DNA from 4 places in the Bradyrhizobium sp. LA6.1 genome. Region 4 is predicted to be linked to each of the others. Evidence: predicted binding sites of a transcription regulator. Region 4 holds the regulator's gene; each other region holds the start of a gene.
What was found. The regulator PhoB, encoded in region 4, activates phosphate uptake and scavenging genes when phosphate is short. The targets are predictions, from matches to a motif close to TGTCATNNANCTGTCAT.
Positions count from the first base shown of each region.

Region 1: a site for PhoB is predicted at 1,974-1,990, ahead of ABIB99_RS34280 (DUF47 domain-containing protein). Genes of this name have one in related genera too.
Region 2: a site for PhoB is predicted at 2,932-2,948, ahead of ABIB99_RS17165 (acetoacetate decarboxylase). Genes of this name have one in related genera too.
Region 3: a site for PhoB is predicted at 1,779-1,795, ahead of ABIB99_RS02245 (inorganic phosphate transporter). Genes of this name have one in related genera too.

Region 1 covers NZ_JBEPQK010000018.1:153,881-161,287, reverse strand. The annotation lists gene ABIB99_RS34290 (branched-chain amino acid ABC transporter permease) at 43-906, shown strand; gene ABIB99_RS34285 (branched-chain amino acid ABC transporter permease) at 908-1,876, shown strand; gene ABIB99_RS34280 (DUF47 domain-containing protein) at 2,033-2,677, shown strand; gene ABIB99_RS34275 (inorganic phosphate transporter) at 2,693-3,697, shown strand; gene sugE (quaternary ammonium compound efflux SMR transporter SugE) at 3,690-4,004, opposite strand; gene ABIB99_RS34265 (peptide chain release factor 3) at 4,163-5,782, shown strand; gene ABIB99_RS34260 (UCP034077 family protein) at 6,015-6,593, shown strand; gene ABIB99_RS34255 (NnrU family protein) at 6,760-7,344, shown strand.
Region 2 covers NZ_JBEPQK010000006.1:70,058-77,464, forward strand. The annotation lists gene ABIB99_RS17155 (carbohydrate porin) at 1-833, opposite strand, end outside; gene ABIB99_RS17160 (transporter) at 855-1,871, opposite strand; gene ABIB99_RS17165 (acetoacetate decarboxylase) at 1,985-2,767, opposite strand; gene ABIB99_RS17170 (patatin-like phospholipase family protein) at 2,988-4,163, shown strand; gene ABIB99_RS17175 (type 1 glutamine amidotransferase domain-containing protein) at 4,631-5,431, shown strand; gene ABIB99_RS17180 (TadE/TadG family type IV pilus assembly protein) at 5,549-6,202, opposite strand; gene ABIB99_RS17185 (TadE/TadG family type IV pilus assembly protein) at 6,202-6,759, opposite strand; gene ABIB99_RS17190 (TadE/TadG family type IV pilus assembly protein) at 6,770-7,407, opposite strand, start outside.
Region 3 covers NZ_JBEPQK010000001.1:502,219-509,625, forward strand. The annotation lists gene ABIB99_RS02240 (M20 aminoacylase family protein) at 1-30, shown strand, start outside; gene ABIB99_RS02245 (inorganic phosphate transporter) at 102-1,730, opposite strand; gene ABIB99_RS02250 (UdgX family uracil-DNA binding protein) at 1,838-3,280, opposite strand; gene ABIB99_RS02255 (putative DNA modification/repair radical SAM protein) at 3,280-4,515, opposite strand; gene ABIB99_RS02260 (ImuA family protein) at 4,679-5,461, shown strand; gene ABIB99_RS02265 (Y-family DNA polymerase) at 5,364-6,950, shown strand; gene ABIB99_RS02270 (error-prone DNA polymerase) at 6,947-7,407, shown strand, end outside.
Region 4 covers NZ_JBEPQK010000021.1:36,903-44,309, reverse strand. The annotation lists gene pstC (phosphate ABC transporter permease subunit PstC) at 1-540, shown strand, start outside; gene pstA (phosphate ABC transporter permease PstA) at 542-1,387, shown strand; gene pstB (phosphate ABC transporter ATP-binding protein PstB) at 1,384-2,205, shown strand; gene phoU (phosphate signaling complex protein PhoU) at 2,217-2,933, shown strand; gene phoB (phosphate regulon transcriptional regulator PhoB) at 2,949-3,656, shown strand; gene ABIB99_RS36530 (GcrA family cell cycle regulator) at 3,892-4,404, opposite strand; gene ABIB99_RS36525 (aspartate aminotransferase family protein) at 4,861-6,069, shown strand; gene argF (ornithine carbamoyltransferase) at 6,069-6,992, shown strand; gene ABIB99_RS36515 (Hsp33 family molecular chaperone) at 7,249-7,407, shown strand, end outside.

The sequences.
Region 1 (7,407 bases), on a different contig from region 4:
GGCGATTTTCAGGCAACGCCGAAGGGACCGGGTGCGGGATCGATGCAGGCTCTTTACGCTCAGCTACTGGTGGGATTGATCAACGGCTCGTTCTACGCGCTGCTCAGTCTCGGGCTTGCCGTGATCTTCGGCATGCTCAACATCATCAATTTCGCCCATGGCGCGCTCTACATGATGGGCGCGTTCGTTGCCTATTTCCTGCTGAGCCTCGGCGGCATCAACTACTGGTGGGCGCTGCTGATCGCGCCTGTTATCGTCGGCATCTTCGGCATGATCCTGGAACGGACCATGCTGCAATGGCTGACGGGGCTCGACCACCTCTACGGCCTGCTCCTGACCTTCGGCATCGCGCTGATCGTGCAGGGCGTGTTCCAGAACTATTTCGGCTCCTCCGGTCTGCCTTACGCCATTCCGGACCAGCTCAAGGGCGGCATGAATCTCGGCTTCATGTTCCTGCCGATCTATCGCGGCTGGGTCGTCATCTTCTCGCTGGTGGTGTGTATCGCCACCTGGTTCCTGATCGAGAAGACGCGGCTCGGTGCTAACCTGCGCGCCGCCACTGAGAATCCGACGCTGGTGCGCGCTTTCGGCATCAACGTGCCGCGCATGATTACGCTGACCTACGGTCTCGGCGTCGGCCTTGCCGCGCTCGCCGGTGTGCTCTCGGCGCCGATCAACCAGGTGCGGCCGTTGATGGGCGCCGACCTCATCATCGTCGTGTTCGCGGTGGTCGTGATCGGCGGCATGGGATCGATCATGGGCTCCATCATCACCGGCTTTGCGCTCGGTGTGATCGAGGGCCTGACCAAGTATTTCTACCCCGAGGCCTCCAACACCGTCGTGTTCGTGCTGATGGTGCTGGTGCTCTTGGTGAAGCCAACGGGACTGACGGGAAGGGCGGCCTGATATGACAGCCTTGACGGACGACACGCTGCCGGTAACCCCGCGCGCGATGCGTGACGAGATGGTCGTGTTCGTGGTGATGGCGCTGCTGCTGGCGTCGGTGCCCTTCACGGGCGTCTATCCGTTCTTCGTGATGCAGGCGCTGTGCTTTGCGCTGCTTGCCTGCGCCTTCAACCTGCTGATCGGCTATGGCGGCCTGTTGTCGTTCGGCCACGCAATGTTCATGGGCACCGCCGGCTATTGCAGCGCGCACGCGCTGAAAGTGTGGGCGTTGCCGCCGGAGCTCGGCATCCTCGTTGGAATCGTCGCGGCGTTCGGGCTGTCGCTCATCACCGGCTATATCTCGATCCGCCGCCAGGGCATCTATTTCTCGATGATCACGCTGGCGCTGTCGCAGCTCCTGTACTTCATCTACCTCCAGGCGCCGTTCACCCATGGTGAGGACGGCATTCAGGGCATTCCGCAGGGGCGGATGTTCGGCTTGCTCGATCTCTCCAAGCCGACGGTGCTTTATTACGTCGTGCTGGCCGGCTTCCTCGCCGGCTTCCTGCTGATCTACCGCATCATCAACTCGCCGTTCGGTGAAGTGCTGAAGTCGATCCGCGAGAACGAGCCGCGCGCGATCTCGCTCGGCTACCGGACCGACCAATATAAATTCCTGGCTTTCGTCCTGTCCGGCACGCTGGCCGGCTTTGCCGGATCGCTGAAGGTGTTCGTGGCGCAGAATGCCTCGCTCACCGACGTGCACTGGACGATGTCGGGCGAGGTCGTGCTGATGACGCTGGTTGGCGGTCTCGGCACCATCTTCGGCCCCGTGGTTGGTGCCTTCGCGATCATCGCCATGCAGCAATATCTGGCGGGTTTTGGCCAATGGGTGACGGTGATCCAGGGCTCGATCTTCGTGGTCTGCGTGCTCACCTTCCGCCGCGGCGTCATCGGCGAAATCGCTCATTACTTCCGGCGCTCGCTCTAAGTCATTGATATCGCGCCAATTTCATTGGCGCGATAATCCGGTGGATGATCCTGCTTCGCGGGCGTGAGATGACACGCGCGCGGGGTGGAAATGGTCTATGACAGTTTCATGACGGTCCGTTCGGGCCGGGCCATTTCCAACCGGTAGCCTATCCCCATGATGCGATGGTTTCGCGCTTTCCTGCCCAAGGAAGAACGGTTCTTCGACCTGTTCGACCGCCATGCACAGACCGTGATCCAGGGCTCGATCGCACTCCAGGGCATGCTCAATGGGGGCGAGGAGACGCCGGTCTACTGCCAGCGTGTCAACCAGTTCGAGAATGACGCCGACAACATCACCCGTGAGGTGCTGACGGCGGTGCGCCGCACCTTCATCACCCCCTTCGACCGTGGCGACATCAAAAATCTGATCACCTCGATGGACGATGCCATCGACCAGATGCAGCAGACGGCCAAGGCCGTGATGCTGTTCGAGGTCCGCACCTTCGAGCCGCCGATGCGGGAGATTGGCGGGCTCCTGATCGAATGCGCCAATCTCGTGGGGCGCGCGTTGCCGCTGATGCAGTCGATCGGCCCGAACGTCGCGATGCTGACCGCGATCACGGAGGAGCTGGGCAAGCTGGAGGGCCGGGTCGACGATCTCCATGACATCGGGCTGAAGGAGCTGTTCCTCAAGCATCGTGATGGCAGCGCGATGGATTTCATCGTCGGCGTCGAGATCTACGACCATCTCGAAAAGGTGGCCGACCGTTTCGACGACGTCGCGAACGAGATCAACAGCATCGTCATCGAGCAAGTTTAGGGCAGGAGTCGCGCCGTGGATGCTGCGCTCGGACTTCCTGTCCTCGTCGGCTTGATCGCCGTCGCGCTGCTGTTCGACTTCCTGAACGGCCTGCACGACGCCGCCAATTCGATCGCGACCATCGTGTCCACCCGCGTGCTGCGGCCGCAATTCGCGGTGCTCTGGGCGGCATTCTTCAATTTCATCGCCTTCATGGTGTTCGGGCTGCATGTTGCCCAGACCATCGGCACCGGCATCATCGATCCCGCGGTGGTCGACGCCCAGGTGATCTTCGCGGCCCTTGTCGGCGCGATCGTCTGGAACCTGGTGACCTGGGGGCTGGGCATCCCGTCCTCGTCGTCGCATGCGCTGATCGGCGGTCTCGTCGGCGGCGGCATGGCCAAGGCGGGGATCTCGGCTGCGGTGTGGAGCGGACTGTCCAAGGCGGTGCTGGCGATCGTGCTGTCGCCGCTGGTCGGCTTCCTGCTCGCGATGATGCTGGTCGCGATCGTGTCCTGGCTCTCGGTGCGCTCGACGCCGTTCGCGGTCGATCGCGCCTTCCGCATCCTGCAATTCGCCTCCGCCTCGCTCTATTCGCTCGGCCATGGCGGCAATGACGCCCAGAAGACCATGGGCATCATTGCCGTGCTGCTCTATTCGCAAGGGCATCTTGGCGGTGAATTCTCGGTGCCGTTCTGGGTGGTGCTGTCCTGCCAGGCCGCGATGGCGCTGGGCACGCTGATGGGCGGCTGGCGCATCGTCCGCACCATGGGCCTGCGCATCACCAAGCTGACGCCGATGCAGGGCTTTTGCGCCGAAACCGGCGGCGCCGCGACCCTGTTCATGGCGACCTTCCTCGGCGTTCCCGTCTCGACCACCCACACCATTACTGGCGCGATCGTCGGCGTCGGCGCGGCCCGCCGCGTCTCGGCGGTACGCTGGAACGTCGCGAGCTCGATCGTCTATGCCTGGGTGATCACGATCCCGGCCTCGGCCATTGTCGCGGCGCTGACCTGGTGGGCGGTCCAGCTCTTCAAGTAACGAGCTTGAGCCCGACGATTCCTGCGACGATCAGCCCGATGCTGGCGAGGCGAAGCGCGGTGGCAGGCTCGCCGAACAGGACGATGCCGAGCGCCGCAGTGCCGACCGCGCCGATCCCCGTCCAGACCGCATAGGCGGTTCCAATCGGCAGTGATTTGAGGGCGAGGCCGAGCAGGATGATGCTGCCGGCCATCGCCGCGAGCGTGAGGACGGACGGAACGAGCTTGGAAAAGCCTTCGGTGTATTTGAGCCCGATCGCCCAGCCGATTTCCAGCAGGCCGGCGACGAACAGGATGCTCCAGGCCATGACGACCCTCCACTCAAGGCAGGGTCGTCCCCGCGGCTGATATGCTGATGGGCGGGGAGGCCGTCCTCCCCGGGAGCGAATATGGGGCTGGCCGAAGGGCTCCGCAATCACCACATGAGGCTTGATCAGGCCCATTTTCCCTGCCAAACGCTCCCGCAATGTCCGACATCGCCATATCAGCCGACTCGCCGGCCCGTTCCCCGCTTGCCACCGAAGTAGCGCGGCGGCGCACCTTCGCGATCATCTCCCACCCGGACGCGGGCAAGACCACGCTGACCGAGAAGCTGCTGCTGTTCGGCGGCGCCATCAATCTCGCCGGCCAGGTCAAGGCCAAGGGCGAGCGGCGCAACACCCGTTCGGACTGGATGAAGATCGAGCGCGAGCGCGGCATCTCGGTCGTGACCTCGGTCATGACTTTCGAGTTCGAGGGTCTCGTGTTCAATCTGCTGGACACGCCGGGCCATGAGGACTTTTCGGAGGACACCTACCGCACGCTCACGGCCGTCGACTCCGCTGTCATGGTGATCGACGCCGCCAAGGGCATCGAGGCGCGCACCCGAAAGCTGTTCGAGGTCTGCCGCCTGCGCGACATTCCGATCATCACCTTCATCAACAAGATGGACCGCGAGAGCCGCGACGTCTTCGAGCTGCTCGACGAGATCGAGAAGACGCTGGCGCTCGACACCACGCCGATGACCTGGCCGGTCGGCCGCGGCCGCGATTTCCTCGGCACCTATGACGTCGCCAATGGCGGCGTGCGCCTGCTCGAAGGCGGCGGCGCCAAGACTGGCGCGGCCCAGCAGATCGAGATTGCGGAACTGGCCAAGCTCAACGCCAATCTTGACGTCTCCGCGGTGAAGGACGAGCTCGAGCTCGTCACCGAGGCTTCAAAACCGTTCGAGCTCGCCGCCTTTCGCGAGGGCCATCTGACGCCGGTCTATTTCGGTAGCGCGCTGCGCAATTTCGGCGTCGGCGACCTCCTGCAAGGTCTCGGCAAGTTCGCGCCCGAGCCGCGCGCGCAGGAGAGCGACCAGCGCAAGGTTGAGGCCACTGATCCGCGCATGAGCGCCTTCGTGTTCAAGATCCAGGCGAACATGGATCCGAACCACCGCGACCGCATCGCCTTCGCGCGCCTCTGCTCCGGCAAGCTCAGCCGCGGTATGAAGGCCAAGCTGGTGCGCACCGGCAAGAGCATGCCGCTGTCGAGCCCGCAATTCTTCTTCGCGCAGGATCGTTCGGTCGCGGACGAAGCCTTCGCCGGCGACGTCGTCGGCATCCCCAATCACGGCACGCTGCGCATCGGCGACACCCTGACCGAGGGCGAGGATTTCACCTTCGTCGGCGTGCCGAGCTTCGCGCCGGAAATCGTCCGCCGCGTGCGTCTCACCGACGCGATGAAGGCGAAGAAGCTGAAGGAAGCGCTTCAGCAGATGTCCGAAGAGGGCGTTGTGCAGGTGTTCCGCCCGCGCGACGGCGCACCGGCGCTGGTCGGCGTGGTCGGCGCGCTCCAGCTCGACGTGCTGAAGGCACGGCTCGAGGCGGAATATTCGCTGCCGGTCGAGTTCGAGGTCAGCGAGTTCCAGCTCGCGCGCTGGGTCTCATCCGAAGATCGCAAGAAGCTCGACACTTTCATCGCGGCCAACACCTCGAGCATCGCCGACGATGTCGACGGCGATCCCGTGTATCTTGCGAGAAACGAGTTCTATCTCGGCTACGCCAGGGAGCGCGCCGAGGGCATCGAGTTCACGAACGTCAAGGACGTCAAGAAGAAGGGGTAGGGCGCTCTCTGCGCGCTGCTGCGTGGCCACACTCCGCTGTCATTCCCCGCGAAGGCGGGGAATCCAGTACGCCGCAGCCTCTCGATTCCATCACCGCCGTCTCGGAGTACTGGGTCGCCCGGTCGAGCCGGGCGACGACACCGGAGCTAAACGCGAGCATGTGAACAGCCGCAGGCTTGACGCGTTCGTTGGCAATGCCACGTTTGTGCGTGTGACATTGTGAGCTCGCATCATGTGGCGCGGCATCCTCGTTTTCCTCCTGTTGGCGATATCGACGGTTGCCGCCGATGCGCAGCGCCGCCAGATCAATCCGATCCCGTTTTCGCATGAGCCGTGCAGCGTGCTCGCCGGCCGGCCCTGCACGCCGTACTATTGCAGCCCGCTCGAGCCCGGCCCCTGCATTCCCGAGATCGACTACCCCTACGGCCAGAATCTCCAGCTCACGATCGAAACCGTGCCGGCGGAGGCAGATCGCTCGAAATATCAGAGGCCGGATCACGATCTCGATACGATCGGCGATCTCTTCGCCGAGCTGCGCACCTGCTGGTCGCCGCCATCGGACAATGCGCGCGCGGGCATGCAGATGGCGGTGCGCTTCAGCTTCAACAAGGCAGGCGGCATGATCGGTCCGCCGCAGCTGACCTATGCGACCGCGGGCGTCCCGGCCGATACCCGAACGACCTATCTCAACGCGATCAATTCATCGCTGAAGGCCTGCCTGCCGCTCAAATTCACCAGCGGCCTCGGCGGCGCTCTGGCCGGACGCCCGATCGCGATCCGCTATGTCGATAATCGCGAGCTTGGAAAATAGCTCTATCCCCGCATCTTGCGGACTGCGCTTGCGCGGGTCTCGCGGGATGAAGGCCGCGCTGTTGCAGACCCGAGCCTGCACGCCTCACCATGAGGCGTGAGAGTTGCGACCCGCGCCCAATCGATGATACGCCATGGGCGGGGGCGCTGGTCGAGGGGAGGATGTCGTGGGTCTGCTGGTCATGATCCTGGGGCTGATGCTGTTTTTTGCGGCCCATGTGTTCACAACGAAACGAGAGGCGCGCGCGCAAGCGATCGCGAGGCTGGGCGAGGGGACCTACAAGATCCTCTATGCGGCCGTCTCGCTTGCGGGACTGGCGCTGATCATCTGGGGCTTCGCCCATTATCGCGCTGCCGGAATGATCTCGGTTTGGGAGCCGCCGGTCGCATTCAAGCACATTACAGTAGCGCTGATGCTGCCTGCGGTCATCCTGGTGGTGGCGTCCTACTTGCGCGGGCGCATCTATGCGACGCTGAAGCATCCGATGCTGGCGGGCATCAAATTGTGGGCGGCCGCGCATCTGCTCGCCAATGGCGATCTCGGCTCCATCATCCTGTTTGGCTCGTTCCTGGGCTGGGCCGTGTACGACCGCATCTCGCTGAAGCATCGCACCGATGGCGGCGGCCCGCCCATTCCAGTGGGTGGGGTCACCAATGATCTGATCGCCGTTGCGGTCGGTGTCGTCGCCTATCTCGCGCTGGCCTTCGCATTCCACCCGGTTGTGATCGGCGTTCCCGTCATGGGAGGCTGACGACAGCCGATCAGCGCAAGACGGTTCCGCGCAGCCGTGCGCGGAACGTGACAAGCAACAGCC
Region 2 (7,407 bases), on a different contig from region 4:
TGCTTCCAGGCGCCCGGCGTGAAATTGCCGGCGAGCGGCCGGCCGCCGATATCGATGTCGTAGTTGAATCGGACCTGCCCGATCACCCACGGCGGATCGTTGACGCGGAACGCCAGGCCATGATGGTCGCGCAGCTGCGGATCCTGATCGCCCGGACCTGACGGATCGCCGTTGAACACCGCACCGAACGCGGTGATGGTCTCGGTCAGCGCCGCCTTGATGCGGATACCGGGCACCGCGATCGGCGGTGCCGGGCCGCCGGCTGGAAGATTGCTTGCCTTGATCGCGGGCCAGCCGAAGGTGCCGTTGATGAAGAGGTCGTCGGTCTGGCTGTCGAAGAACTCGACGTCGGCGGCCTGCTGGCCGGCCCTGATGTTCAGGCGGTCGCCGAAGAAGCTCTGCTCGAAATAGGCGTTGTAGAGCCGCTGGTCCGGCAATGCCTCGATCTCGCTGATGGTGGCGAGGTTCATCACGTAGTTGCGGGAGAGCCCCTGGCCGTAGATCACGAACGCATTGGCGTAGAAGCGGCCGCCGGTCCAGCCGACGAGCTTGTCGAGATCGGCATCGACCGAGAGATCGAGGCGCCCGAAATGGATGGCGCCACGCTTCACGCCGCCGGAGACGTTGGCGATGTTGTCGGCGATATAGGTGGCGCCGAAATTCAGCCCCTTGTTGGCGAGCCCGTCATGCCATTCGTTGAACCATTTTGGCGCCAGCCATGCGGCCGCGCTTTCGTCCTTGGCGCCGGCGAGCGCGCCGGTGCTCGCCAACGTTGAGACCAGCACAATCGCGGCCGCATTTCGCAGCGGAAATCTGTGGGACGTCCCGATCACGGCTGATACCGGCTGCGTACGCTACCTAAAGATACCCGTGCGCCGCATGAACAGATAGGCCGCGCCGACCGACGAGGCCATCAGGAGCGCCGCCCAGAGAAATCCGCTCTCGACATCGGTGAGCGGCAGGCCCTTGGTGTTCATGCCGAAGATGCCGGTGATCAAGGTCGGCGGCAGCAGCAGCGAGGTCACGATGGAGAGCGTGTGGAGGTGGTGGTTGCTCTCCTCCTCGTTCTTGAAGCGCACCTCCTCCTCGAGCAGGCGGCTGCGTTCGCGAAGCTCGACGATGTCGTGATCGAGCCCGTCCAGCCGCTGCGCCAGCTTGCCGGCGTGGATGCGCAAGGCCGGCGCGAGATGATCGGTGTTCTTCTGATCGAGGCGGTGGAACAGCACGCGCAGGCCGGTGAGCTGGCGATGCAACCTGACGCAGGTCCGGCGCAGCCGGCCGAGATTGCGGCGCATCTCCGGCTTGGCGTCGTCGGCCAAAATCCGTTCCTCGATGTCGTCGATCTCCTGGCCGAGCTTGTCCGCCATCCGGTCCAGCGTGTCGGCGACCTCGTCGACGATCTTTTCCAGGAGATGGGCGACGTTGTCGACGCGGTAGCCACCTTCGAGCACGCGGCGCGTCGCATCGGCCGAGCACAGCGCCTGATGCCGGCCGCTGACGAGAAGATGCTCGGTCATGGCGAAACGCAGGAACGCGGTCTCTTCCGTCGCGCTGTCGATGTCGCGCACGAGATCGGAGAAGACGCCGTAGACGCAGTGGTCGATGACGTGAAGCTGCTGGAAAGTGTCGTTGGACAGTAGGAGGTCACGCGCGAGCGGCGGCAGCTGTGACGCCGCGATCCAGGGCCGTGCGCGCGCATCGGTCAGGTTGAAATGCAGCCAGAGCCGGCCGTCATGGCTGAACTCGATCGGCTGGTCGATCGGCAGCGCCTCGGCGCTGCCGTCGCCGTGCAGCCGGAACGCCCAGACCAGGCCGGGAATGGCGGGCACGGAATCCGATATCGCGCTGACAAGCTTCGCCGGCTCAGCCATGGCCAACCCCAACCGTCAACAAATGCCCCGCTTCCGGAAGATGGCTGACGGCATCTTCCGGACCTCTCACGGGTACTCAATTACGGCTTTGTTACAGTTTGATGATGGCCGCCCTACTCCGCGGCCAGCCCCGTCGCGGCCATCGCCTCGGCCTCCTTGACGTAGTCGTGCACGACGCGGCCGAACGGCAGCGTGAGATCGGCGATGTAGTGGTGCGCGCCCAGGCAGCGGCGAACCGGAAAATCCGCGACCGGCGCGTTGACATGCGGCACCAGATGCAGCCGGCCGGGCCCCATCCAGGAGCCCTTCGGCACGATGTCGATGAGGTTGATCGCGACGAGCTGACAGACTTCGAGACGGCCGTCGACGCCCGGGATCATCTTCAGATTGATCTGCGTCTTCGACAGCGTCGCACGGGTGCGATCGCCGTTGCCGGCCATGCTCTCGTGCTTGTAGCCCATCGTGCCCATGGCGACGAGCTGACCGGCATATTCCAGCGTGCCAGTCAGCGTGTCCTTGACGATCTCGAGTTTCGGATGGGCGTACTTCTTGGGAAAGCCCCAGATCTCGCGGCCCGCCGCGATCGGCGGATCATCATCCAGATACATCTGCGAGACGAAATTGACCTCCTCGCCGTTGAGGCGCGCGGGGATGACGAGGCCGGATTCGGTGTAGCTGCCGAAGCCTGAGGAGTCCGGCATCTTGATCCATTCGTAGTGCACGATCGGCTGGTCGATCGGCTCCAGCGGCTCAGGCAGGCCGGCGCGGATCAGCTCCGGATCGGTCTCGTAGGTGATGACAAGGAATTCGCGGTTGACGAAGCGATAGGGCCCGGCCGGATAGCTCGGCCCCGCCGCCGGCATGGACGGAAGTCTCAGCACGTCTTCCTTGCGCATCCTGATCTCCTGTGTGTGATGCCCGCCCGGCGGCGTCAGGCCCGGATCGCAAATTGCTAGCCGCCGTCATTGACTGCGATGTGAAGGATTTCCGTCAGGCGCACGACCTCCCGCCATTCCCGCTGCGGTCGGCCTGCATGCAGACGACGCATCGGCGCTGAAATTGTCATCACGCCGTCACTGCCGGACGCAATCGTTTGGTCCACGCTAGGAGGCACCCATGGACGCCCGCACGTCGCAACCGGCTCATCAGACGCATCAGCCTCCCGCACGGGGCTGGCGCCCCGAACGCTGCGACCGCGTCGCGCTGGTGCTGCAAGGTGGCGGCGCGCTCGGCGCCTACCAGGCCGGCGTCTACCAGGCGCTGCACGAAGCCGGCATCGAGCCCGACTGGGTCTGCGGTGTCTCGATCGGTGCAATCAACTCCGCCATCATCGCCGGCAACAAGCCGGAGAAGCGGCTGGAGGCGCTGCGCATCTTCTGGGAGCGCATCACCAATCGCAAGATCTGGCATTACACGCCCGACGGCGACATCTTCCGCCAGTGGCGCAATCTCACCAGTGCGTGGATGACGTCGGCGATGGGCCAGCCCGGCTTCTTCACCCCGCACCAGGTCAATCCCTGGTTCAGCCCGGTCGGCGCGCGCACCGCCACCAGCTATTACGACACGATGCCGCTGAAGGAGAGCCTGCTGGAGCTCGTCGACTTCGACCTCATCAACGAGAAGAAGGTCCGTTTCGCGGTCGGCGCGGTCAACGTGCTCTCGGGCAACTTCATCTATTTCGACAACTCCCATGACGAGATCGAGCCGGAGCACATCATGGCCTCCGGCGCCCTGCCCCCGGCGCTGCCGATGGTGCGGATCGGCACCGATCATTTCTGGGACGGCGGCATCGTCTCCAACACGCCGCTCCAGCATCTGCTCGACCAGGAGGATGCGCTCAACTCGCTGGTGTTCCAGGTCGACCTGTTCAGCGCACGGGGCGTGCTGCCGCGCTCGATCCAGGACGTGATGGCCCGCCACAAGGACATCATGTATTCCTCGCGCACGCGCCACAACACCGACGTCTACCGCCGCACGCACAACCTCAAGGTTCTGCTCTACAAGGCCCTGGCGAAAGTCCCGGACGAGCAACTCTCCGACGAGGATCGCCAGCTCAAGTCGAGCCTGCGCCGCATGCCGGAGATCGCGATCCTGCACCTGATCTACCAGCAGAAGGCCTATGAGGGCGACGCCAAGGACCATGAGTTCTCGGGCACCTCGATGCGCGAGCACTGGACGAGCGGCTACGAGGACACCAAGCGCACGCTGAAGCGCCGCGACTGGATCAAGATGCCGGACGAAGGCATGGGCCTCGTGGTGCACGACGTGCACCGGGAGACGGAGAGCGCGTAAAGCACCCCGCGCGGGCTGCTCCAAACAAAAACTGCGAAAACAACCCCATGCACAGTAGCCGGCGCGCGGCGGATCAATGACTTACGTTTTACCGAAGTAAACTTGACTCGTCGGGCAAAACAGGAGCATGATGGCATCATTGCAAAATCGCACGATGCATCCGCTCCAGGCCGATCGCGCCACATGGTCAGACTACGCCGCATCCCCTAAATTGCGCGCGGAATGACGTTGGGAGGCTGGCTTGCGCGCCATCAGCGAAGCCGCTTACTTCTTCAGCAGCGACAGATTATTCCCTCCGCAGGAGCCTTCGGGGCGAGCTTGCGGAGCGAAGCGGCGTGCTCCGCCCGATCTGCTCCAGTCGTTGCTTGAAACGCCAGAACGGTCGTCGCGTCAGGTTGCCGTTCGCGTCGGCCGGATTGTTATGAAGTTCTAACCGCAAGACGATCAAGCAAATCGCAGGAGACACCATGTCCAAAGGAAAAGTGCTCGTTGTCGGCTCCAATGCCACCCGTATCGAGATCCAGGGCGGCGGCACCGGACCGACCGGCCAATACCTCAATGAAACCGTCGTGCCGGCGATGGCCGTGATCGATGCCGGCTACGAGGTGGTGCTGGCGACGCCGAACGGCAAGCAACCGTACATCGATCCGGCCTCCGATCATGCGGCCCATTTTGACGGCGACGAGAAGGCCTACCGGCGGGGACGCGACTTCTTCGACAAGGACCCGGCGATGACCAACGTCCATACGTTGCGCGCGATCGTGGACGGAGGACTGGATCAATACGCCGCCGTTTTTGTCCCCGGCGGGCAGGGCCCGGTCGTCGACCTCATGCAGGATCCCGAGCTCGGCAAGATTCTGCGATATTTCCACGAACGGAAGAAGATCACGGCGCTGCTCTGCCACGGACCGATCGCAACTCTGGCCGCCCTGCCCGACGCCAAGGCCTATCGCGCCGCCCTGATCGCCGGCGACAAGGCCAAGGTCGCGGAGCTGGGCAAGGGCTGGCAATATGCGGGATATAAGATGACGGTGTTCACCGCCTCGGAAGAGATACCGATCGAGGAGCAGTTCCTGCACGGCAAGATCTACTTCACCATGCCGGACGCGCTGGGAGCTGCGGGTGCCGAGGTCAGCCGAAGCGCCGTCGACTTCGAGCCTTACGTCGTCGAGGACCGCGAGCTGATCACCGGCCAGAATCCGCGGTCCGACCATCCCATCGCGGCAAAGCTGATCGCAGCGCTCGACCGCGCCACTGTGGCGGCGTAAGCGTTTACTCCAATGTCATCCGGCCCGGTGCGCAATTGCGCACAGGGGCCGGGAGGAAATCGGGACGGAAGCGTGCCTCAGCGGCATCCGGCTTCTTTCGGACCGCGTTCCGTGAAACTAACAGGTCTTCTGCTGCAAGTGCTGCACGCAGGTGCAGGTCTTCGCCGCCGGATATTTCACGTCGTAATAGGGAAAACTCGACGTGGCGGGGGTGTTCGTCGAGCAGCGGGGGAACAGGTAATAGCTGTCGGACAGCTTCACCGTGCCGGCGATCGTGAAGCCGAGGTTGGGCGCGTAGTCGTAGGACACCTCGCTCAGAATGAGCGAGATGTTGGCATTGCTGGTGCCGCCCGGCGCGGTAAAGGACGACAAGGTCATCTGCTGACCGGCGGCCCTCGCCCCCGACGTACTGGTCGACTTGCTCCATTGCACCGTCGCGTTGCCATTGCTGTCGGTCGAGACCTCGGAGACCGTGATCGTCATCAGCGAGGTGCTGCCGTTCTTGATGGGATAGGGAGCCATGATGGAGCTCGCCGCAGCGAGAATGCCGTCCATCTGGGTCGACGTGACGGCCGTGTTCTGCGAGATCATGTCGGCAACGCTGTGCGCAGTCGCGCTGACCTTGACGTTCATGGCGAGCCCGTTCCCGAGCTCGACGCCGCCGACATAGAGCACCAGCATGAACGGCGTCACGATGGCGAACTCCGTCGCTGCAACAGCGCGTACATCGGTCAACATCTGCCGAGCGCGAGACGACAGGGCGGAGATCATCAGGTAGCTCCTGGCTCGTTCTGGAACGCGGCGGACGACATGAGCAGCCGGTTGCCATTGCTAAGGTTCGAGAGATTGAAGCCGAGCGGCCCGAGCACGACCGGCCAGACATACATGACGCGGAGAACGACGATATCGCCGGAATCGCCCGGATTGTATTGCCAGCTGTTGGTCACATTGCCCGAGCCGTCGAAGGTCAGCGTGGGCGTCGCCGTGTTCGCGGAAGACCAGGACGTTGCGACCTGCATGTCGACCATCAGACCGCTGCAATTGAACAGGATCACGATCTGATCGCAGACCTTCTGCTTGAAAACCGCCTGGTTCATCTGCGCCGACTGAACCTGCCCCGTCATGACGAGACGCGCCGACTGGCGCACCACGGTTTCAAGCATCTGCTGGGCAAAGAAAACCAGAAACGTCTGGATGAGCGCGATGATGAGGGCGAGAAACGGCGCGGCAACGAGCGCGAATTCGACGGCCGTGGCTCCGCGGCTATCGCCGGCGAAGGCGGCGCAGCGGTTGCGGCGTCTTTTCGTTGTCGTGACCTGTCGGGTCATGGCGCCTTCCCTACTGCACGAGGCTGGCCGTGCTGGACGCAACCTTGATGAAGAGGTTGGTCAGCGCAGCGGAAATGTCGCCACCTGTCTGCACGCTCGCATACAGACCGGGCGATGCGCACGATTGCAGCCGTGTCGCGATCGTGCCGGTTGACGAGGATGGATTGTTGAACTGCGAGATGCGGCTCGTGTACCAGCTGTCGCTCAGCTGCAGATACTCGGTGTAGAGGACCGCGATGCGAATGCCGCGGTTCTTGATCGTCGTGCAGACCGTCGTGTCGAGCGGTTGCTGGCACCGCAAGGTCGTCGAGTTGGCTGTCGGAAGCGCATAGGTGGCATTGGGGTCGCAGGAGCCCCCCGTCTTCGGGATGAGCTTGTCCTCGACGCCGTCGGTGACGAGGAAGACCACTTCCTGCGGCGTATCGCCCGCCTGATTGGTGCCGGTGCCTGGCGCAGGCATCACGGTGTTGACGCCCGTGAGCCCGCCCGAGATATCCGTGCCGTAGTCGGTGGTGTAGGTGCAGTTGCCCTTGCTATCGACAATGGGGCAGTTCTGGTGGTCGACCGTCAGGAGCTGAATGTTGTTGATCTTCGTGGCGGCGGTGTCCGGCGTGGTCAGCACCTGAATCGTGTTGAGGGCGTAGTCGA
Region 3 (7,407 bases), on a different contig from region 4:
CTGGTCGAGGAGTCGCTCGCGGCGTCTTAACGCCGAACCGAAGCACAAACGAAGAGGGCCCGTGCATCGCACGGGCCCTTTGTCTTTGCGGAATGATCGGCTCAGAAAATCTGCGAGAAGATCACATACAGCGTGGCCGACAGCGCGATCGCGCAGGGCAGCGTCAGCACCCAGGCCATCAGCAGGTTGCGGATGGTCGCCATCTGCAGGCCCGAGCCGTTCGCGGCCATGGTGCCGGCGACGCCGGACGACAGCACGTGGGTGGTCGAGACCGGCAGGCCGAACACGTCGGCGGCGCCGATCGTGGCGGCGGCGACCAGCTCGGCGGAGGCGCCCTGTGCGTAGGTGAGATGGGTCTTGCCGATCTTCTCACCGACGGTGACGACGATGCGCTTCCAGCCGACCATGGTGCCGAGGCCGAGCGCGATGGCGACGGCGACCTTCACCCAGGTCGGGATGAACTTCGTGGCGCTATCGAGGCCGCCCTTGTAGGCGTTCAAGGTCGCGACCTCTTCCTTGTTGAGGTCGTTTTCCTTGTCCTTCATCAGGAAGCGGATCGCTTCCGAGGTCAGGTACATGTCGTTACGGGTGTTGCCGACCACTTCCGCCGGTACCTTGTTGAGCGAGCCGTACTTCGCGACCTGGTCGCCGACATCCTTCACCAGCACCGACAGCGAGGGGTAGGTGCCTTCGCTGATGTGGTGCGAGGTGATGTACTGCGTCACCGCAGGACGGGGATCGCCGATGATCGAGTGACCGGCGCCCTTGGCCGCGATCACCTTGGAGGCTGCGTCCGAGACCTTCTGGAACTGGGCGACCTGGCTCTCCGGCAGCGCGCGGTTAAGCGCGTAAGCGGTCGGCACGGTGCCGATCAGGATCAGCATGATCAGGCCCATGCCCTTCTGGCCGTCGTTCGAGCCGTGGGCGAAGCTGACGCCGGTGCAGGTTGCGATCAGCAGGCCGCGGATCCACAGCGGCGGCGCCTTGTTGCCTTCGGGCGCGGCATAGAGCGCAGGGTTGCGCACGATGAACTTGAGCAGCAGCAGCAGCACGGCGGCGCAGATGAAACCGAACAGCGGCGACAGCAGCAGCGCGTAGCCGATCTCGGTGGCCTTGCTCCAGTCGACGCCCGAGGTGCCGTCGCGGCCGCGCATGACGGCATTGGCGATGCCGACGCCGATGATCGAGCCGATCAGCGTGTGCGAGGAGGAGGCGGGCAGGCCGAAATACCAGGTACCGAGGTTCCAGATGATCGCGGCGATCAAGAGTGCGAACACCATGGCGAAGCCGGCGCTGGAGCCGACCTGGAGGATCAGCTCGACCGGCAGCAGCGAGACGATGCCGAACGCGACCGCGCCGGAGGACAGCAGCACGCCGAGGAAGTTGAAGAAGCCCGACCACATCACCGCGAATTCAGCCGGCAGCGAATGGGTGTAGATCACGGTCGCCACCGCGTTGGCGGTGTCGTGGAAGCCGTTGACGAATTCGAAGCCGAGCGCGATCAGCAGCGCGACGAACAAGAGGATGTAGGGCAGGAAGGTCGTCACCTTCGTGCCGGTCGCGTTGACGTCGACATAGATGCTGTAGGCAACGAACAGCAGGCCTGCGGCAAGGATGCCGAAGAACAGGATCATCGTGAGCGGGTTAAAACCCTTGTCGAGATTTGGCCTGGAAGCCGGCTGGACAGGCGTCGGATCGCCTACCGCACGGTCGAATGCAACATCTGTCATTTTTGGACGCCCCTTAACTAATTTGAAGGGCTATTGTCCGCGATGGATTTGAAGGCTGGATGACAGCTGCGTCGTAAAGTCGCTTTCCCTCCAGTATTTGCCAGTATTTAGGCGGCGCGTGCGGCTTTCTTCTGCAAGCCGGCGGCAATCTTCAGGTCTTCGACAAAGCGCTGATATTCCAGCACTTTGGCTTCCGGATCGGGCAGTCGGAGCAGATAGGACGGGTGCACCGTCACCAGCGCCTTGCGGCCGTCGGGCAGGTCTATGAGCCGGCCACGGGTCTTGCCGATCGGGATGATCTTGCCGAACACGCTTTGCGCGGCGGTGGCGCCCATTGCCACGACGAGCTCGGGCTGGATTGCCGAAACTTCCCGCTCGTACCATTGCCGGCACGCCCGGATCTCCGGCGTCGCCGGCTTCTGGTGCAGACGGATCTTTCCGCGCGGCACGAATTTGAAGTGCTTGACCGCGTTGGTGACGTAGACCTTGTTGCGGTCGACGCCGGCTTCCTGAAGCGCACGGTCGAGCATCTGGCCGGCCGGGCCGACGAAGGGGTGGCCGGCGAGGTCTTCCTTGTCGCCGGGCTGCTCGCCGACCAGCATGATGGTCGCGTCTTTCGGGCCCTCGCCGAACACGGTCTGCGTCGCGTCCTTGTAGAGCGGGCAGGCGCGGCAATGCGCGGCCTCCTCGCGGAGCGCTTCGAGATCGTCGGCAGCCAGCTTGCGTGGCATCGGAGCCTCCGGCCGCTTCTGGGGCTTGTGCGGATCGGTTGCGGCATTGGCGATCATGGCGCCGGTCATGCGCTCGGCGTCCTCGATCAAGGGCTTAATGATCGACGCCTCGGGCAGGTTCCTCCAGTATTTCTTCGGCATCTCCGTCTGCATTGCCTTCACCTTCAGCCGCGCCGGATTGAAGATGCTGGCGTAGTAGCGCCGCCAGGTTTCCTCCAACCGGTCTTCGCCGGGTGCTTCGTTCTTGCTCACGCCCGACGTGAACGAGAGCGCGTGGCCGTCCCAATGCGCACACAGATCGGGTGTCAGGATCGACCAGGGCATGTCGGCGAAGCGCTTGGCAAAGAACGGCGCGGCAAGCTCGACGATGTGATGCTCCGGCTCGAACCAGGCGACGTAATGCGCCGCGCGCTCGCGTCCGATCTCGCGGAAGCGCACGAAGGCATGCATCTTGTGCTCGTCGCGATGGACTGCTCTTGCCATGGCGGTGACTTGCGCGACATCGGGATCGGTCGCGACCTCGATGAGATCGTGATTGTCTTTCAAGCGCCAGAGCAGGCGATAGAGGATCGCAAAGCGCTCGCCGTCGCGATGCAGGATCGCGGCCTTGGCGAGCTCGACGAATTTTGCCGAGACGTTGAAGGTGCCGTCGTTTACCTCAAATATCGGAGACGGCGCGGGCGGTGCGAACAGCTCGGCTTCGCCGCCTTGTACGGTCCAGGTGGCATCGGTTGGCGGCACATGATGCAGCACGAGCGACCGCGCGGCTTTGCGCCAGCCGTCGAAATCGGTTTCGGTGTCGAGGGTGATGTACTGCATCAGAAGCCAAACCCCAGTTGTGTTGCCTTCGGCTTGAACCGTTCGATCAGCCGCGCCTCGTCGAGGCGGTGCGGCGCGGGGCGGTGATCGCTGAGGACGATGAAAGGCAGCGCCTTGTTGCGGGGCACGTGCAGCCGCGCGAGATCGGAGAGGCGGATCGTGGTGGTGCGCCGGGTCGCGATGATGCGTTCGACCGCCTTGGTGCCGAAGCCGGGCACGCGCAACAGCTCCTCGCGGCTGGCGCGGTTGACGTCGAGCGGGAAGCGGTCGCGATGGCGCAGCGCCCAGGCGAGCTTCGGATCGATGTCGAGCGGCAGCATCGCGTTGTCATCGACGATCTCCGCAACGTCGAAACCGTAGAACCGCATCAGCCAGTCGGCCTGGTAGAGCCGGTGCTCGCGCAGCAGCGGCGGCTGTACCAGAGGCAAAGCGCGGCTGGCATCGGGGATCGGGCTGAAGGCGGAGTAATAGACGCGCCGCAGCCTGTAGGAGCCATAGAGATTGGAGCTGGTGTGGAGAATGGTGTGATCGGAGGCCGCGTCGGCGCCGACGATCATCTGCGTGCTCTGTCCGGCGGGCGCGAAGCGCTGCGGCCTCGCCTTCGTCTTTGTGCTGCGGTTTTCCTCAGCCTCGTCGAGCTTCAGCCGCAGCCGGCCCATGGTGCGGCGGATCGCGCGCACATCCTTTTCCGGTGCGTATTGCTGCAGGCTCGTCTCCTCAGGCATCTCGATGTTGATGGAGAGGCGATCTGCATATTTGCCGGCTTCCGCGATCAGCGCGTCGTCGGCCTCGGGAATGGTCTTGAGATGGATGTAGCCGCGAAAGTGATGCTCCTCGCGCAGTTTGCGCGCGACGCTGACCACCTGCTCCATGGTGTAGTCGGGGCTGCGGATGATGCCGGAGGAGAGAAACAAGCCCTCGATGTAATTGCGCCGGTAGAAGTCGAGCGTGAGCTTGACCACTTCGTCGATGGTGAAGCGGGCACGCGGCACGTTGGAAGAGGCGCGGTTGACGCAATAAAGGCAGTTGTAATTGCAGGCGTTGGTCAGGAGCACTTTGAGCAGCGAGATGCAGCGTCCGTCCGGCGCGTAGGAATGGCAGATGCCCATGCCCGGTGCGGTCGAGCCCATGCCCTTGCCGTCGCTGGAATCCCGCTTCTCGGTGCCGCTGGAGGCGCACGACGCATCGTATTTGGCGGCATCAGCCAGAATCTCCAGCTTGCGTTGTACGTCCATCGTGGAATCCCTTTGATTCAGCTTACGAATCCGGATGAGCACCAATTCGATTGACTCCCCGGCCGCTGTTAGCTTTATATTAGAACATATCATGAACAAATGAGCCAGCCGCAGGTTCTTATTTTTGAGAACCTCGGCAATCACCTCTGAAGGAGCGGCGTATATGAGCGGCGCACGGATGAACGCGCTTGCGACCTTGCGCGGCCAGATCGAGCGCATCGAGACGGCGGAGGTCGTGCATCAGCACGATCGCGTCGCGCTCGGCCACGACGAGGTCGACAGCGCGCTGAAGGGCGGGCTCGCGCGCGCGGTGATCCACGAGGTGTTTTGCGAGGGCCGGCAGGGAACCGCCGCGACGGGTTTTGTCATGGGGCTTGCGGGGCGTGTCTCGCGGCGCCGGCCGCTGCTGTGGGTGCGGCAGGATTTTTCGGAACTCGAGACCGGCGCGCTGTCGATGAGCGGGCTTGCCGAGATCGGTCTCGATCCGCGCCGCGTGGTGATGGTGCGCGCCGCCGATGTCGAGAGCGCGTTGCGGACCTCGGCCGATGCGCTCGCCTGCGACGCGCTTGGCGCCGTCGTGCTCGAGCTCTGGGGTGAGACGCGGCAGTTCGATCTCGTGGCGAGCCGTAAGCTGACACTGGCCGCGCAATCGTCCGGTGTCACCGGCCTGATGTTGCGGATGGCCGCGCAGCCGCTGCCCTCGACCGCGGAGACGCGATGGATGCTGCGCGCGGCGCATTCGCCGCCGGGCCCGGCATGGAGTGCCTGGGGCGCGCCGCGCTTCGATGCCGAGCTCTTGCGCAATCGTCATGGCCCCTGCGGCCGGTGGATCATGGAATGGAAATGTGATGAGTGCCAGTTCTCTGAACCGTCGACGTATCCTCAGCCTGTGGCTGCCACGCCTGCCCATCGATCGGATTCAGCGGTTCTTCGGCGCGCTGGGTAAGACCAATGATCCGAGCATCGTCGTCATCAAGGACAACAATGCGCTGGTGATCCATGCGCTGGACGAAGCCGCCGAGCGCCTCGGCTTGCACATCGGCCAGCCCCTGGCCAATGCACGGGCGATGTGTCCGGACTTGAAAGTGTTCGACGCCGATGTCGTGGCCGATGCGAAGACGCTCAGCGACGTCGCCGACTGGTGCGATCGCTTCACGCCGCTGGTGGCGCTCGATCCGCCGCACGGGCTGTTTCTGGACATCACCGGCTGCGCGCATCTGTTCGGCGGCGAGGCTGCGTTGTTGCAGACCTTCGTCCGCGGGCTCGCCCGTCAGGGTTTTGCCGTCAGCGCGGCGATCGCCGGCACCTCGGTCTGCGCGCGCACGCTGACGCGGCAGGCCTCCGGCACCATCGTCGCCGATGGCGGGGAGGCGGCGGCGGTCAGCCGGCTGCCGGTGTCCGCGCTCGGTGCGGGCGAGGCCATCACCACGGGCCTGCGTCGCGCCGGCCTGAAAACCATCGGCGATGTCGCCTCGCGCGAGCCGCATGAGATCACGGCGCGGTTCGGCGCGCGGTTCTCCACGCTGCTCGCGCATGCGCAGGGGCATGGCGATGCCCCGATCAATCCGCGCAAACCGCTGCCGGATTACATCGTGGAGAAGCGCTTTGCCGAACCGATCGCCACCGACACCATGATCGCGATGACGCTGTCGCGGCTGGCCGACACGCTGATCGCGTCCATGGAGAAGCAGGGCAAGGGTGCGCGGCGCCTGGAAGCCGCCTTCTTTCGCACCGACGGCGTGGTGCGCGCGATCATGGTCGAGACCGGGCGGCCGGTCACGCAAAGCAAAGTCATCGACCGGCTGTTCCGCGAGCGCCTCGATGCGCTCGCCGATCCGCTGGATCCCGGCTTCGGTTTCGACATGGTACGACTGTCGGCAAGCCGCACCGAGATCGTGGTGCAGGAGCAGCGCGATCTCGACGCCCATGTCCATGACAATGACGAGCTCGCCGCGCTGATCGACCGCATCGCCGCGCGCATCGGCGGAAAGCGCGTCGTCGTGCATTTGCCTGAGGATACCCATATCCCGGAATGTGCGGTGCTGGCCGCGCCTGCCCAGCACCATCTCGCCGTGGCCATGCAGGCCGAATGGCCGGCGCGCGCCGAGAGCGAGCCGCCGCTGCGCCCCCTGCGGCTGTTCGACAGACCGGAGCCGATCAAGGTGCCGTTCGCGACCGTGCCCGACGGCCCGCCGCATCAGTTCACCTGGCGGCGCGCGCTGCATGCGGTGGTGCGGGTGGAAGGGCCCGAGCGCATCGCGATGGAATGGTGGCGGCAGGACGGCAAGCAATTGACGCGGGATTATTTCCGCATCGAGGATGCCGAAGGCCTGCGCTTCTGGATCTTTCGCGACGGTCTTTACGAAGGAGAGGTGTTCGACGACGAAGGTAAACCCATTCCCCCCAACTGGTATGTGCACGGTCTCTTCGCATGAACACGCCCGCTTATGCCGAGATCGGCATCACCACCAACTTCTCCTTCCTGCGCGGCGGCTCGGATCCGCGCGCCTATGTGCATCAGGCGAGCATCCTCGGCATTCCCGTGATCGGCATTGCCGACCACAACACGCTCGCCGGCGTCGTGCGCGCCTACAAGGAGCTCGACAATGACAAGGTGCTGCACAAGCCGAAATTGCTGATCGGCGCGCGCATCGTTTTCATCGACGGAACGCCCGACATTTTTGTCTATCCGCGCGACCGCGCCGCCTATGGCCGGCTGTGCCAGCTCCTCACCAGGGGCAAGCGCGGCGACGACATCACGCGGATCGAGAAGGGCGAATGCCATCTCACTTTTGTCGACCTTCTTGAGTTTTCCGAGGGCCAGCTCCTGGTCCTGACGCTGCCGCATCGCTTCGAGCCCGCGCAGGCGCTGGATGTTCTCGCCAAGCTTAA
Region 4 (7,407 bases):
TTCCTGGCCAACACGTTCCAGCCCTTCATGATCAAGATCTTCGACGGCGTCCCCGTGCTGGGCGCGATCTTCGCAGGCCCGCCGTCCTATCTCAGCCTGTTCAACGCGGCGCTGATCCTCGCCATCATGGTGCTGCCCTTCATCACCTCGATCTCGGTCGACGTGTTCAAGACGGTCCCGCCGGTGCTCAAGGAAGCCGCCTACGGCGTCGGCTGCACCACCTGGGAAGTCGTGCGCAGCGTGGTGATCCCCTACACCCGCGTCGGCGTCATCGGCGGTGTCATGCTGGCGCTCGGCCGCGCGCTCGGCGAGACCATGGCGGTGACCTTCATCATCGGCAACTCGTTCCGCATCTCGTCGTCGATCTTTGCCCCGGGCACCACGATCTCGGCGGCGATCGCATCGGAGTTCGCCGAGAGCGACGGCCTGCACCAGTCCGGCCTGATCCTGCTCGGCCTGCTGCTGTTCGTGCTGACATTCTTCGTGCTCGCGGCTGCACGGTTGATGCTGATGCGTCTTGAAAAGAAGGCGGGGAAGTAACATGAACCCGATCTACGCACGCCGCCGCCGCATGGACATCGTCATCCGTGTGCTCTGCCTGGCTGCCGCTGCCTTCGGCGTCACATGGCTCGCGCTGATCCTGATGACGCTGCTCTACAACGGCATTGCCGGCCTGAACCTGGAGCTCTTCGTTGCGGACACGCCGCCTCCGGGCTCGACCGAGGGCGGCCTGCGCAACGCCATCGTGGGTTCGATCATCATGACCGTGCTCGGCGTCGGCATCGGCGCGCCGCTCGGTCTGTTCGCCGGCACCTATCTCGCCGAGTACGGCCGCAACGACCGCCTGACCTCGGTGATCCGCTTCATCAACGACATCCTGCTCTCGGCGCCCTCGATCATCATCGGCCTGTTCATCTATGGTGCGGTGGTGGTGCCGATGCGCGGCTTCTCGGCGATTGCCGGCTGCCTCGCGCTTGCGGTGATCGTCATCCCGGTGGTGCTGCGCACGACCGAGGACATGCTGCTGCTGGTGCCGAACGCACTGCGTGAGGCGGCCTCGGCGCTCGGCCTGCCGCGCTCGCTGGTGATCAAGCGCATCGCCTATCGCGCGGCGCGCTCGGGCCTCATCACCGGCGTGATGCTGGCCACCGCCCGCGTCGCCGGCGAGACCGCGCCGCTGCTCTTCACCGCGCTGTCGAACCAGTTCTTCAGCCTGGGTCTGAACAAGACGATGGCGAACCTGCCGGTCACCATCAATAATTTCGTGCAGAGCCCCTACGCCTACTGGAAGCAGCTCGCCTGGAGCGGCGCGCTGCTCATCACCCTGACCGTTCTTGCCCTGAATATTGGCGCGCGCATTCTGAGCGCCGAGAGGACCGCAAAATGAGTGATCTTTCCGTATCGATGAGCGCGGCCGGTGGTTTGCCCCAGGCGCCGGTGCTGCCCGAAGCTCCGGCCAAGGTGACGGTGCGCAACCTCAATTTCTATTACGGCGAGCACCACGCGCTGAAGAACATCAATCTGGCGCTCGGCACCAACCGCGTCACGGCGTTCATCGGCCCGTCGGGCTGCGGCAAGTCGACCCTGCTGCGCATCTTCAATCGGATGTACGACCTCTATCCGGGCCAGCGCGTCACCGGTCAGCTCATGCTCGACCAGACCAACGTCCTCGACCCCAAGCTGGACCTCAATTTGCTGCGCGCCCGCGTCGGCATGGTGTTCCAGAAGCCGACGCCGTTCCCGATGACGATCTACGAGAACATCGCCTTCGGCATCCGCCTTTACGAGAAGATCTCGAAGTCCGAGATGGACGACCGCGTCGAGAAGGCGCTGCGCGGTGGCGCGCTGTGGAACGAGGTCAAGGACAAGCTCAACGCCTCCGGCCTGTCGCTCTCCGGCGGCCAGCAGCAGCGCCTCTGCATCGCCCGCACGGTCGCGGTGCGGCCCGAGGTGATCTTGTTCGACGAGCCCTGCTCGGCGCTCGACCCGATCTCGACCGCCAAGGTCGAGGAGCTGATCCAGGAGCTGTCCGAGAACTACACGATCGCGATCGTCACCCACAACATGCAGCAGGCGGCGCGCGTCTCCGACAAGACCGCCTTCATGTATCTCGGCGAGCTGATCGAGTTCGACGACACCAGCAAGATCTTCACGTCGCCGACCGACCGGCGCACGCAGGATTACATCACCGGCCGGTTCGGCTGAGGAGACGGAACATGGGTTCTGAACATACCGCAAAGGCCTTCGACACCGACCTCCAGGAGCTCACGCGCCTGGTCGCCGAGATGGGCGGCATCGCCGAGCGCATGATCGTCGATTCCGTCGACGCGCTTATCCGCCGCGACGTCGCGCTCGGCCAGCGCGTCGTGACCATCGACGCCGAGCTCGACGCGCTCCAGAAGAAGATCGAGGAGCGCGCCGTTCTCACCATCGCGCGCCGCCAGCCGATGGCGGTGGATCTGCGCGAGATCGTCGGCGCCATGCGCGTCGCGACCGATCTCGAGCGGATCGGCGACCTCGCCAAGAACATGGGCAAGCGCGTCGCGGCGCTGGAGACGGATTTCCATCCGCTCAAGCTGTTCCGCGGTCTGGAGCACATGACCGACCTCGTGCAGCAACAAGTCAAGTCGGTGCTGGATGCCTATGCCGCGCACGATCTGCCGGCGGCGATGGCGGTGTGGAAGGGCGACGAGGAAGTCGACGCCATCTGCACCTCGCTGTTCCGCGAGCTCCTCACCTACATGATGGAGGATCCGCGCAACATCTCGTTCTGCATCCATCTGATGTTCTGCGCCAAGAACATCGAGCGCATCGGTGACCACGCCACCAACATCGCCGAGACCGTGTTCTACATGATCGAGGGCCAGGCGATCACCGACAAGCGGCCGAAGGGCGACATGACGACCTTCGCCACGACGGTCCCGAACACTTAAGGAGCGACGAACACCATGGGCGCACGCATTATGGTGGTTGAGGACGAGGAAGCTCTCACCGAGCTTCTCCGCTACAACCTCGAAGGCGACGGCTATGACGTCGAGACGGTGATGCGCGGCGACGACGCCGACACCCGCCTCAAGGAGCACATCCCCGATTTGATCGTGCTCGACTGGATGCTGCCGGGCCTCTCCGGCATCGAGCTGTGCCGGCGGCTGCGCACCCGGCCCGAGACCAAGCAGCTCCCGATCATCATGCTCACCGCGCGCGGCGAGGAGAGCGAGCGGGTGCGGGGCCTTGCGACCGGCGCCGACGACTACATCGTCAAGCCGTTCTCGGTCCCGGAGCTGCTGGCACGCGTGAAGGGCCTGCTCAGGCGCGCCAGCCCGGAGCGGCTTGCCACGGTGCTCGCCTATGGCGACATCGAGCTTGACCGCGACAAGCGTCGCGTGGCGCGTTCGGGCCGGCCGATCGATCTCGGTCCGACCGAATATCGTCTGCTGGAGTTCTTCCTGGAGCATCCCGGCCGCGTGTTCTCGCGCGAGCAGCTGCTCGACAGCGTCTGGGGCCGCGACATCTACATCGACGAGCGCACCGTCGACGTCCATATCGGCCGCCTGCGCAAGCTGCTCAATCTCGGCCGCGAGCAGGACCCGATCCGCACCGTCCGCGGCGCGGGCTACGCACTGGACGATCGTTTTGCGAAGGCGGAGCAGGCGTAAGGGGTTGCTGTGGCAGACGTGATTTAGCGGGCTGCCACCGCATCCTCGATGTCGTCCCTGTGAACTCAGGGGACCCATAACCACAGGGAGTGGTTTGGCGACGACTCGGAGTGATCATCCCGCGCAATAACTACGCGCCGGGATTATGGGTCCCTGCGTTCGCAGGGACGACACCGAGTGAGTTGAGCCGTCATCGCGTGACGGCGCCGTCTTCGTAGTCAGCTAATCCGATACCTCAGCGCGGACCCGGCTTCACCGGCGCGCGCCGGCGATCGGCCGCGGGCTGATACGCCACGCGCGAGTGCTGGGCGCAGTAGGGCAGGCCGGAGAGCGCCTTGCCGCCGCAGAAGAAGAAATCCGGGCTCGAGGGATCGCCGACCGGCCAGTGGCAGGTCGCCTCGTTCAGCTCCAGCAGCGACAGCCGCTGGCTCATCGGCACGACGTTGTCGTAGGTGACCGGTTCGGCCTCGACCTCGACTTCGAAGGCCTGCGCCAGCGCGGTGTTGCCGCGCGCGATCGGGCGTGTCACCCGCATCATGTGCTGGGCGGGGCGCGCCTTGCGCGGCCGCGGCGCTGCCGATGAAGGGCTCTTGGCGCGGCCCGACAGGCCGAGCCGGTGCACTTTGCCGATTACGGCATTGCGGGTCACATTGCCGAGTTCAGCGGCGATCTGGCTGGCCGAAAGCCCGGCCTCCCAGAGCTTTTTCAGCTGCTCGACGCGATCATCCGACCAGGTCAAAACGGTCATTGCACCCTTTCCTTCGCCGGCGCCTGCCATCCTGGCGGCCGCACGGCGAATGCCTAAGCTTCGAAAAACCCGTGCCGCCAGAATCCCTTAAGGCTCGCCGGGCGCACCAGATGCGCCCGAACGCTTACGCCGGTACATGAGGACTTAGAGGATCAGAACTGCTGCACGAGATGTCGTATCTGACAAGCCAAACGCTACAATATGGCGTGACTCACGCGCAAGAGTCCGCCGACTCGCTTCCACATGTTCCGTGGCGGAAATACGCAAAATCGCCACCGCAAGACTACGGATTCTGCGTTTCGCGAGGCTTTCCGGGCGGCATTGACACCGGTTTCACCAGGCATAAGATAGTCACACGTGCCGCCCTTAAAAGGCGGCACGTTTCGTTTTCCGGGCCGGTCAATGGTGCGTTGCGCAATGCACGCTCACACCGTCCGCAACATTCAAGTGATCGTCATGACTAACAGCGCAGCGCCGCATTTGCTCCCCGTTTTTGCCAGGTCCGACCTCGGTTTCGAGCGCGGTGAAGGCTGCTGGCTGATTGCGACCAATGGCGATCGCTATCTCGATTTCACCTCGGGCGTGGCGGTGAATGCGCTCGGCCATGCTCATCCTGCGTTGGTCAAGGCGTTGCAGGAGCAGGCCACCAAACTCTGGCACATGTCGAACCTGTTCCAGAGCCCGGACGGCGAGAAGCTCGCCGCGCGTCTGTGCAACGAAAGCTTCGCGGACTTCGTGTTCTTCTGCAATTCCGGCGCCGAAGCGCTGGAAGGTGTGATCAAGCTCGTCCGCCATCATCACTTCTCCAAGGGTCATCCGGAACGTTACCGCATCATCACCTTCGAAGGCGCCTTCCACGGCCGCACGCTGGCAACGCTCGCCGCGACCGGTTCGGCAAAATATCTCGAAGGGTTTGGCCCGCCGATGGACGGCTTCGACCAGGTCCCGCATGGCGATATCGAAGCCGTCAAGAAGGCGATCGGTCCGCAGACCGCCGGCATCCTGATCGAGCCGATCCAGGGCGAGGGTGGCGTGCGTTCGGCAACGCCCGCCTTCCTGAGGGCGTTGCGCCAGCTCTGCGACGAGAAGGGCCTGCTGCTCGCGTTCGACGAGGTGCAGACCGGCATGGGCCGCACCGGCGATCTGTTCGCGCATCGCCGCACCGGCGTCACGCCTGACGTGATGTCGCTGGCCAAGGCGCTCGGTGGCGGCTTCCCGATCGGCGCGGTGCTGGCGACCGCGGATGCGGCTGCCGGCATGGGGCCCGGCTCGCACGGCTCGACCTTCGGCGGCAATCCGCTCGCGATCTCAGCTGCCAACGCCGTGCTCGACGTCATGCTCAAGCCCGGCTTCTTCGACCACGTGCAGAAGATGTCGCTGCTGCTCAAGCAGAAGCTCGCCTCCGTGATCGATCGTTATCCCGACATCGTCAGCGAAGTGCGCGGCGAAGGCCTTCTGATCGGCATCAAGGCCGTGGTGCCGTCAGGCGATCTCGGCGCGGCGTTGCGCAACGAAAAATTGCTCACGGTCGGCGCCGGCGACAATGTCGTGCGCTTCCTGCCGCCCTTGATCGTCACCGAAGCCGAGATCGAGGACAGCGTCGGGCGGCTCGAGCGCGCCTGCGCCGCGATCTCGTCCAGTCAGACCAAGCGGGCGGCAAGCTGATGAGCAAGTCCCCGAAGCACTTTCTGGATATCAACGAGCTCCCGTTGTCGGAGCTCAAGAGCATGCTCGCGGCCTCCTCCGCCATGAAGGCGAAGCAGAAAGCGCACCAGCCGGTGAAGCCGCTGGAAGGCAAGACGCTGGCGATGATCTTCGAGCGTCCGTCCACGCGCACCCGCGTCTCGTTCGACGTCGCCATGCGCCAGCTCGGTGGCGAGCCCATCATGCTGACCGGCGCCGAGATGCAGCTCGGCCGCGGCGAGACCATCGCCGACACGGCGCGCGTGCTGTCGCGCTATGTCGACGCCATCATGATCCGCATCCTCAATCACGAGGCCCTGCTGGAGCTGGCGGAATATGCGACGGTGCCCGTCATCAACGGCCTGACACGGCGCTCGCACCCTTGCCAGGTGATGGCCGACCTCATGACCTACGAAGAGCATCGCGGCTCGATCGAGGGCAGGACGGTGGCCTGGACCGGCGACGACAACAATGTGCTGGCGTCCTGGGCGCATGCCGCCGAGCGTTTCAAGTTCAAGCTCAATGTCGCGACGCCGCCGGAGCTTGCGCCGAAAAAGGTGATGCGGGACTTCATCAAGGCCACCGGCGCGCCGATCGTGCTCGGCACCGATCCCGAGGCCGCCGTGAAGGGCGCCGACTGCGTCGTCACCGACACCTGGGTGTCGATGGGCGACAAGGAAGGCGAGCACCGTCACAACGTGCTCAAGCCCTATCAGGTCAATTCGAAGCTGATGTCGCTGGCCAAAACCGATGCGCTGTTCATGCATTGCCTGCCCGCCCATCGCGGCGAGGAGGTCACCGACGAGGTGATCGACGGCCCGCAATCGGTCGTGTTCGACGAGGCCGAAAACCGCCTGCATGCGCAGAAGGGCATTCTGGCCTGGTGCTTTGACGCGGTGAAGTAATCTCACTTGTAGCCCGGATGGAGCGCAGCGAAATCCGGGTTTGTGTCCGCAGTTGGAGTGGTCCCGGATTGCGCTACGCTCCATCCGGGCTACGCGGGCTATCGCGTAATCCTGTGGCTATGGGTCCCGTATCAGCGCTTTGCGCGCCCCGGGACGACATCGAATTTGCAGGATCCTGTGCGATCATAAGTGCATCCGGAACACACCGCCCTTGAGCCCTCTTCCATTTTCCTCCATCGACCCCAGATAAAGCGCCATGGTTTCCCAATCCCCTGACATGAATACCGGGCCTGAAGGCCCGGTTCGCGCACCATCAGCGGTTCCCATCGATGACGCCGTGCTGCCGTACGAGGTCGACGCACTCGACGTGCGCGGCCGCCTCGTGCGGCTCGGTCCCGCGCTCGACGAGATCCTG